DNA from 3 places in the Rhizobium sp. BK098 genome. Region 3 is predicted to be linked to each of the others. Evidence: predicted binding sites of a transcription regulator. Region 3 holds the regulator's gene; each other region holds the start of a gene.

Region 1 (3,278 bases), on a different contig from region 3:
GATCTGAGCCTTGATCTGGGCAACGCGGCCCTCGATGTCGGACTTGGCGCCAGCGCCGTCGACGATCGTGGTGTTTTCCTTGGAGATCGAAACCTTCTTGGAACGGCCGAGCATGTCGAGGGTGACGGACTCAAGCTTGATGCCGAGGTCTTCGGAGATGACAGTGCCGCCCGTCAGGATGGCGATGTCTTCCAGCATGGCCTTGCGGCGATCACCGAAGCCCGGAGCCTTGACGGCAGCGATCTTCAGGCCGCCGCGCAGCTTGTTGACGACGAGGGTCGCAAGAGCTTCGCCTTCGACATCTTCAGCGATGATGAGGAGCGGCTTGCCGGTCTGAACGACGGCTTCGAGAACCGGAAGCATGGCCTGCAGGTTCGAGAGCTTCTTCTCATGCAGGAGGATGAACGCGTCTTCGAGGTCGGCGATCATCTTTTCCGGGTTGGTCACGAAGTAGGGGCTGAGGTAGCCGCGGTCGAACTGCATGCCTTCGACGACTTCGAGTTCGGTTTCGGCGGTCTTGGCTTCTTCAACCGTGATGACGCCTTCATTGCCGACCTTCTGCATGGCTTCAGCAATATCGAGACCGATCTGCTTTTCGCCGTTTGCGGAGATCGTGCCGACCTGGGCAACTTCTTCCGAGGTGTTGATCTTCTTGGCCTTGGCCTGGAGATCCTTGACGACTTCTGCAACAGCGAGGTCGATACCGCGCTTCAGGTCCATCGGGTTCATGCCGGCTGCAACAGCCTTGGCGCCTTCGCGAACGATCGCCTGGGCAAGAACGGTCGCAGTGGTGGTGCCGTCACCGGCGACGTCGTTGGTCTTCGAAGCAACTTCGCGGACCATCTGGGCGCCCATGTTTTCGAACTTGTCTTCGAGTTCGATTTCCTTGGCGACGGAAACGCCGTCCTTGGTGATGCGCGGAGCGCCGAAGGACTTGTCGATGACGACGTTACGACCCTTCGGGCCGAGCGTGACCTTCACTGCGTCAGCGAGGATGTCGACGCCACGAAGCATCTTTTCGCGAGCGCTGCGGCCGAATTTTACTTCTTTAGCTGCCATGTTTGAAACTCCTGAATTCGCGTTTTCCGGGCTTTAAGACCCGTCAGCTTTATCGGAAAAGGGAACCGGCCAATTAGCCGATGATGCCCATGATGTCGGCTTCCTTCATGATCAGAAGGTCTTCGCCGTTGAGCTTGACTTCAGTGCCCGACCACTTGCCGAACAGAACGCGATCGCCGACCTTGACGTCGAGTGCTACGACCTTGCCGGCCTCATCACGAGCGCCGGAACCGACGGCGACGATTTCGCCTTCCTGCGGCTTTTCCTTGGCGGTGTCGGGAATGATGATCCCACCCTTGGTCTTTTCTTCCGACTCGACGCGACGAACGACGACGCGGTCATGAAGGGGGCGGAAATTGGTGCTTGCCATTGTCTAATCCCTCGATCAAATGACATTCACGGATCAGCGCGGATCCGTATGGATTTTGTTAGCACTCATCCTCTGAGAGTGCTAGCGACCGTGATTTAGGGGTGGCTTCCGGACGAGTCAAGGACAGCACTGTGAATTTTTTGCGGCGCGCCTCGGCTTGTTTTGAGGATGATTAACGCCAAGGGCGCCGCCACGTAGCATGTCGTTGCAAAGGTTCTTTCATTTTGCCCTCGCGAAGACAGGGTCAGGTCAAGCCTTTTCCAGAGCGTCATCCCGTTGCTTCCGCTGCGCAATCTTGCCGCTCGCCGACCTTGCCCACGCCTGCTGCTCAGGCCTTGTGCGACGCAAAAACCTTGCAAGCCGCTCTTGTAATTTGCCGGCCGGTTTGCGATGTCAGCCCGTAATTTATTTGATGCGAGGACGGCATGGGCAAACGGATCGAGAGCTTTCGCGACATCGGCGGACTTTATGATGTTGCGCTCTGCGATGTCTGGGGCGTGCTCCATAACGGCGTCACGGCTTACAAGGAAGCCTCCATCGCGCTCGAAGCCGCCCGCGACGAAGGCCTTGCGGTCGTCCTCATCACCAACTCTCCGCGTGTTGCTCCGAAGGTCGTCGAGCAGCTGCGTGCGATCGGTGTTCCCGACAGCGTTTACGATCGCATCATCACCTCGGGCGATGTCACCCGCAAGCTGATTGCCGAGGGGCCGAAGAAGGTGTTTCTGCTCGGTCCGGAGCGCGACATTGGTATCCTCGAAGGTCTTGACGTTCAGCGGGTCGATGCCGGCGAAGCGGAAAGCATCGTCTGCACCGGCTTCTTCGATGACGAGACCGAAACGCCTGACGATTATACCGAGATGCTGACGGCCTGGTCGGCCCGTCACGTACCGCTGATCTGCGCCAACCCGGATCTGGTGGTCGAGCGCGGCCATCGCATGATCCCCTGCGCCGGCGCCATGGCCGCCTATTACGAGCGGCTCGGCGGCCAGACGCGCATCGCCGGCAAGCCGCACCAGCCGATCTACGATGCAGCGATCGCGGCGGCCCGCGAGCTCAAGAGCGAATTTCCGCTGTCGCGTGTGGTGGCGATCGGCGACGGCATGCCGACCGACGTGCGCGGCGCACTCGATTACGGCCTCGATCTTCTTTATATCAGCCATGGCATCCACGCCCGCGAATATGTCGTCGAGGGGCATACGGATGAGGCCGCTCTCGGCGCCTTCCTGGCGCGCGAACAGGCCTCGCCGAAGTGGTGGATGCCGCGCCTTGTCTGAGGAGAGTGGCAGTCGATGACCGTTTTCCACCGTAACGAAACCCGCGAACCGCTTCCCGATGCCTTGAAGGGCGGCGTGGTCGCCATCGGCAATTTTGACGGCGTGCACCGCGGCCATCAATCGGTGCTGACGCGTGCGCTGGAGATCGCCAGGGAGCGCGGCATTCCGGCGCTGGTGCTGACTTTCGAGCCGCATCCGCGCACCGTTTTCAAGCCGGATCATCCTGTCTTCCGCCTGACGCCTGCTCCTTTGCGAGCACGGCTGCTGGAAGCGCTCGGCTTCAACGCCGTTATCGAATATCCTTTCGATCGCACTTTCTCGCAGCGCTCGGCGGATGAATTCGTGCATTCGATCCTGATCGACTGGCTGCACGCGTCGGAAGTCGTCACCGGCTTCGATTTTCATTTTGGCCATGATCGTCAGGGAGGCCCCGCCTTCCTGATGAATGCCGGCAGCCATAACGGCTTCGGCGTGACGTTGATCGATGCCTTCCGCGACGAAAACACGGAGGTCATCTCGTCGAGCCGCATTCGTACACTGCTCGCGGACGGTGACGTTGCCCAAGCCGCGGGTCT
Region 2 (3,278 bases), on a different contig from region 3:
CGTCGAGCCGCCGACGCGGATTACGGCGACGCCGCCGGCGAGCTTGGCGAGACGTTCCTGCAGCTTTTCGCGGTCGTAGTCCGAGGTGGTTTCCTCAATCTGCGCACGGATCTGCGTGACGCGACCGTCAATTTCTGCCTTGGAGCCGACGCCGTCGATGATGGTCGTGTTTTCCTTTTCGATCGCCACCTTCTTGGCGCGGCCGAGCATGTTGAGTGTGACGTTTTCGAGCTTGATGCCAAGGTCTTCGGAGACGACAGTACCGCCCGTGAGGATGGCGATGTCTTCCAGCATGGCCTTGCGGCGGTCGCCGAAGCCCGGGGCCTTGACAGCAGCGATCTTGAGACCACCGCGCAGCTTGTTGACGACGAGCGTTGCAAGAGCTTCGCCTTCGACGTCTTCAGCGATGATCAAGAGCGGCTTGCCGGACTGCACGACGGCTTCGAGAACCGGCAGCATAGCCTGGAGGTTCGACAGCTTCTTCTCATGGATCAGGATGTAGGGGTCCTCGAGTTCCACCCGCATCTTGTCCTGGTTGGTGACGAAGTAGGGCGACAGGTAGCCGCGGTCGAACTGCATGCCCTCGACCACTTCAAGCTCGGTCTCGGCGGTCTTTGCTTCTTCGACGGTGATGACGCCTTCGTTGCCAACCTTTTCCATCGCTTCTGCGAGATAGCGGCCGATCTCTGAGTCGCCATTGGCGGAGATGGTGCCGACCTGGGCGATCTCGGAGTTGCTGGTGATCTTGCGCGCGTTGTTCTTCAGTTCCTTGACGACGGCATCGACGGCAAGATCGATACCGCGTTTCAGGTCCATCGGGTTCATGCCGGAGGCCACCGCCTTGGCGCCTTCCTTGACGATCGCCTGGGCGAGAACGGTCGCGGTCGTCGTGCCGTCGCCGGCAAGATCATTGGTCTTGGAAGCGACCTCGCGCAGCATCTGGGCGCCCATGTTCTCGAACTTGTCTTCAAGCTCGATTTCCTTGGCGACCGATACGCCGTCCTTGGTGATGCGCGGAGCGCCGAAGGACTTGTCGATCACGACGTTGCGGCCCTTGGGGCCAAGCGTGACCTTCACCGCGTTGGCGAGCACATCGACCCCGCGCAACATGCGCTCACGGGCATCGGTGTGAAACTTGACTTCTTTTGCAGCCATTTCCTTAACTCCTCAATAGGCAGCTATCTGACTGATGGTCGTAGTGTCGATGGCTCAGGCAGCTTTTCGCTGTTCGGCCTGGGCTTCGATGATGCCCATGACATCGCTTTCCTTCATGATCAGCAGGTCTTCGCCGTTGATCTTGATCTCGGTGCCGGACCATTTGCCGAACAGGATGCGGTCACCGGCCTTGACGTCGAGCGCCTGGATCTGGCCGGCCTCGTTGCGGGCGCCCGGGCCGACGGCGATGACCTCGCCCTCCTGCGGCTTTTCCTTGGCGGTATCGGGGATGATGATGCCGCCTTTGGTCTTTTCTTCGGATTCGACCCGGCGGACGAGAATGCGGTCGTGAAGTGGTCGGAACGACATGTTTTCCTCCGTTGAGCAAAAATGATGACGTCGAAAACCCTAGCCGGACCGGATGACCAGCCCGGGCGGGTGCGAACCTCAATCGAGCGTTCGCGCGAAAAAATTTATTTTCGGCTTTTTTCGATTTCAAGGGGGCGAGAGGAAAAATTAGCACTCGACGTTTGCGGCTGCTAACATACTGGAAAGGAACAAGAAACAGCATCGAAGCGTTCAGAAAGCTGTTGATGGTTGCAAGATTTTGCGCCACCTTCACAATGTCATGAAACGGAGATGAAGCATGCAATTCTCATCGAATCTGGAACGGCAGCTCAACGGCTACGGCCTCACCACCGCACACATCCTTTACCGCATTCCCGATTTCGAATCCGTGCTGCAGACCTATGTCTGGCAGGACTACGATCTGGCGCCCGATTTTCCGGAGATGCACAAGTTCCTGGATTTCTGGAAGGCTACGCTCGAAGGGCCTCTACACTCCGTCCGCTACAGTCACCACCGGCTGATCGGTCCAAACGAATGGCGCCGTGTCGACGGCGAGTTCAAGCTGCACTGAGATCTTGATTTTGATTTTTCGTCTTCCTAGGCTCAGGACTCATTGCTCATAGCCAGAAGATGACGGTTGCGGCGAGAGCGATAGCGGAGAAGAAGGCCATCGAGCATCTGTCATAGCGCGTAGCGACACGACGCCAGTCTTTGAGACGCCCGAACATGATCTCGATCCGGTTGCGCCGTTTGTAGCGGCGTTTGTCGTATTTGATGGTCTTGTTGCGGGATTTCCGACCCGGAATGCAGGGCGTTATCCCCTTTGCTTGTAAAGCGTCACGATACCAGTCGGCATCATAGCCACGGTCGGCCAACAGCCATTTGGCCTTGGGAAGCTCATCAAGCAAGGCGGCAGCACCGGTGTAATCGCTGACCTGACCGGCCGTTATGAAGAAACTGATCGGGCGACCACTCGCATCCGTTACGGCATGAAGCTTGGTGTTCATGCCGCCTTTCGTGCGCCCAATTAGGCGGCCCGCGCCCCCTTTTTTACCCGCAGGCTGGAAGCCGTGCGGTGGGCCTTGAGATAGGTCGCATCGATCATAATGGTCTTGCGCTCTGCAGCTTCAGGCACAGCCAGGCCTTCCATTATCTGAATAAAGATGCCCTTGTCGCCCCAGCGTTTCCACCGGTTATAAAGCGTCTTGGAGGGACCGTATTCCTTCGGCGCATCGCACCACCGCAGACCGTTGCGGTTTACGAAGATGATGCCGCTCAGAACGCGTCGATCATCAACGCGCTGGCGACCATGGCTCTTGGGAAAATAAGGCTGAAGACGGGCCATCTGCTCGTCCGTCAGCCAAAACAAATTACTCATTAGTCGGGCTCCTATACGCCCGTCTGAATCACAGCCGTCAGTTCAAATCGATGGGTCCTGACCCTAGAAGTATTATCGGGGAGACTACGGGAGCTTCCAACAACGTCGCTGGCCTGCCCACGGGATATGTTCGTGTCATCGATGAAGCAGGCAATGTTGTCATCGTTGGGCCGAACGGCGAAACATATCGTAATGTTGCAGCTGCTCAGCGGGCGGCGGTTGGTGTTAATACCTCGGGTGGGCGACCAATAGAGTTCGATGGACAATTCTACAGTGCTGACGGGATTAAGTTTAGCAAATCATATTATGAGTATCTCTATAAAAACGGGAGACCGGCCCCTTTCTTGCAGGCGAGAGCAGTCTTGGATAGCAATCCCAAAATTATGCCCGATCCACA
Region 3 (3,278 bases):
TCTGCAGCTCCACCAGTTCGGCAATGCCGTTCTTGGCCAGATGCATCAGCGTGGCGAATTCCTCTTCGCTGAAGGGGGCACCCTCAGCCGTTCCCTGGATCTCGACGATGCCGCCCTTGCCCGTCATGACGAAATTGGCGTCGGTCTCGGCCGAGGAATCCTCAAGATAGTCGAGATCGATGACAGGCTGATCGGCGAAGATGCCGCAGGAGATGGCGGCGATGTGATCCTTCAGCACGCGCTCGACCTTCACCATGTTGCGGCTTTCCATCCACTTCAGGCAGTCGTAAAGCGCGATCCAGCCACCGGTGATCGAGGCCGTGCGCGTGCCGCCATCGGCCTGGATGACGTCGCAATCGACGGTGATCTGGCGCTCGCCGAGTTCCTTGAGATCGACGACGGCGCGCAGCGATCGGCCGATGAGGCGCTGGATTTCCTGCGTACGGCCGCCCTGCTTGCCGGCGGCAGCTTCGCGTTTCATGCGCTCGCCCGTTGCGCGCGGCAGCATGCCGTATTCGGCCGTGACCCAGCCCTTGCCGCTGTTGCGCAGCCATGGCGGCGTCTTGTCCTCCAGGCTTGCCGTGCAGAGCACATGCGTATCGCCGAATTTCACCAGGCAGGAGCCTTCCGCATGCTTGGAAAAATTGCGCTCGAACGACACCTTGCGCATCTGGTCGGTTTTTCTGCCTGAAGGCCGCATTCCACTCTCCTGAAAGTTCGTTGACCGCTTCTACGACCCACAGGTCGCTTTTGCAAAGGAAAAGCAGGCTGCAAAGCCGCTCGGCAGCCATGGCGGCATTTTTACCTTTTGCCATTGCTAACTGAATGATTATATTTTGCCCAAGGCTCAACGGAATGGATCTGACAGCGAAATGGTATTCACGACATCGTCGGTCTCGGATGTCATTGCTGCACTGGACGAACGCTCCAAGGAAATCTTCCGTCGCATCGTCGAAGGCTATCTTGAGAACGGCGAGCCATTGGGCTCGCGCAATCTCTCGCGCCTCTTGCCCATGTCGCTGTCGCCGGCTTCCGTGCGCAATGTCATGAGCGATCTGGAAGAGCTGGGGCTCATCTATTCGCCGCATGTGAGCGCCGGGCGATTGCCGACCCAGGTGGGCCTGCGCTTCTTCGTCGATGCTTTCATGCAGGTCGGCGATCTCTCGGCCGAGGACCGCGCCAATATCGACCGGCAGGTGCGCGGCAGCAATCGCGACCAGCCGGTGGAATCGATGATGTCGGAGGCAAGCCGGGTGCTGTCGGGCATCTCGCGCGGCGCCGGTCTCGTCATCACCTCCAAGAGCGATCCGGTTCTCAAACATGTGGAATTCATCCGGCTGGAGCCGACCAAGGCACTCGCCGTGCTCGTCGGCGAGCACGATCAGGTGGAAAACCGCATTATCGAGCTGCCGGCCGGCACCACATCGTCGCAGCTGACGGAAGCCGCCAATTTCCTCAACGCCCATATGACTGGCCAGACCATGCCGGAATTGCGGCGGCAGCTGCAAACTCTCAAGGAAAGCGTGCGCCAGGAGCTGGATAGTCTCTCCCATCAGCTGGTCGAGCGCGGCATCGCCGTCTGGTCCGGCGGCGATGACGACGGCAAGCCGACGCAGCTTATCGTTCGAGGTCATTCCAATCTACTCGCCGAAATCGGCGGCGCGGAGGATCTGGATCGTCTGCGCCTGCTTTTCGACGATCTGGAGAAGAAGGACAGCCTGATCGAGATCCTCAATCTCGCCGAAAGCGGACCGGGCGTGCGCATCTTCATCGGCTCGGAAAACAAGCTCTTCTCGCTGTCGGGCTCTTCGCTGATCGTTGCGCCCTATCGCGATGATGATGACCGCATCGTCGGCGCCGTCGGCGTTATCGGCCCGACGCGGCTGAACTACGCCCGCATCGTGCCCATGGTCGATTATACTGCGCAGCTGATCTCGCGGCTTTCGCGACCTGGAATCTGAGGAGAGGATCTAGAGCAATTCCAGGAAAAGTGCGCAGCGGTTTTCCGTCCGGAATTGCGAGGCAACAAAGAGATAGAGCGGTTCGTGGATTCCGTGGAAAACTGAACCACTCTAGCGGCTAAGGTCAATCGGGAAGCAAGGTTCCTGATCCGCCCATTTCGGCTGGCAAGTCCTTCTGCTTCGGCAGCCCGTCCTTCAGATGCAGCACCGTCGTCTCGTAGTTGACATGCACGCCAGGCTGAAAATCGAGCTCGGGCAGGACGGCCGCGTAGACATCGGTCACGCCCCACGGCGGATGTTCCGTCAGAAGATGACCGCCGCAGACCGTGCACCACTTGCGCACGCTCTTCTCGGTCTTCTGGTAGCTGCCGATCTTGTCCGCGCCTTTGGTGACGTGCACGGCTTCCGGCGGCCAGAGCGAGAAGGCGTTGATCGGCCCCGCCGACCATTCCCGACAGGAGTCGCAATGGCAGTAGCCCATCGCCATTGGCTCGCCATCGACTGCGATTTCCACCGCGCCACAGAAACACTTGCCTGAAAGGGATTTGCCATTAGACATTGATCTCACCTCGCTGTGCTGAGATGTATTTTAGAATACCACTGGTAGGGAGGGCTGAACAGCCGATGTCACAAGCGGCAGCAATGAGCAGGGAGAGGTATTGCCGTCATCGCAAAGCCGTGAATTGGCTGTTCTTCTCGACAAAGCCTTGATTTTTTCCGAGCAAACCTCGATATCGGGCACATCCAAAGACCAAGCAATTCGGAGACCGTCATGACCGACGAAACAACAAAAACCGGACCTGACGCCACGGCGGCTGACACGTCAGCGGATTTCGCGCAGGATGCAGCGGAAACCGTAGATGCGGCCGAGCCGTCCCAGCCAGATCCGGTTGAGCTGCTGAAGGCCGAAAACGGCGAACTGCGCGATCGGTATCTTCGCCTGGCTGCCGAGATGGACAACCTCCGTCGCCGCACCGAGCGCGATGTGAAGGATGCAAAGTCCTATTCCGTGGCAAGCTTTGCCCGCGACATGCTCTCGGTGGCAGACAATCTGCGCCGCACGCTAGATGCCATCCCGGCTGAGGCACGCGCCGGCGCCGATGCCGGCCTTAAGACGCTGATCGAAGGCGTCGAGATGACCGAGCGTTCGATGTTGTCGGCTCTCGAGCGTCACGGCGTGCGCCAGCTCGAACCGATCGGACAGAAGTTCGATCCCAATTTCCATCAGGCCATGTTCGAAGTGCCCAATCCCGAGGTGCCGAACAACACGGTCGTTCAGGTCGTGCAGGCAGGTTTCGCCATTGGCGATCGCGTTCT

What was found. Region 3 encodes HrcA, which represses chaperone genes, less so after heat shock. Its sites were predicted from a motif close to GTTAGCACTCNCNNNNNGNGAGTGCTAAC; they were not measured.
Region 1: the regulator HrcA is predicted to act here: its motif matches at 1,487-1,515, upstream of groES (co-chaperone GroES).
Region 2: the regulator HrcA is predicted to act here: its motif matches at 1,671-1,699, upstream of groES (co-chaperone GroES).

What each region holds. Positions count from the first base shown of each region.
Region 1 covers NZ_JACHYY010000002.1:806,057-809,334, reverse strand. The annotation lists gene groL (chaperonin GroEL) at 1-1,059, opposite strand, end outside; gene groES (co-chaperone GroES) at 1,133-1,429, opposite strand; gene FHT73_RS08815 (TIGR01459 family HAD-type hydrolase) at 1,855-2,703, shown strand; gene FHT73_RS08810 (bifunctional riboflavin kinase/FAD synthetase) at 2,719-3,278, shown strand, end outside.
Region 2 covers NZ_JACHYY010000014.1:10,693-13,970, reverse strand. The annotation lists gene groL (chaperonin GroEL) at 1-1,155, opposite strand, end outside; gene groES (co-chaperone GroES) at 1,210-1,524, opposite strand; gene FHT73_RS26005 (usg protein) at 1,802-2,074, shown strand; one part of gene FHT73_RS26000 (IS5 family transposase) at 2,121-2,557, opposite strand; one part of gene FHT73_RS26000 (IS5 family transposase) at 2,557-2,881, opposite strand.
Region 3 covers NZ_JACHYY010000006.1:239,067-242,344, reverse strand. The annotation lists gene rph (ribonuclease PH) at 1-700, opposite strand, end outside; gene hrcA (heat-inducible transcriptional repressor HrcA) at 873-1,961, shown strand; gene FHT73_RS17615 (GFA family protein) at 2,086-2,520, opposite strand; gene grpE (nucleotide exchange factor GrpE) at 2,734-3,278, shown strand, end outside.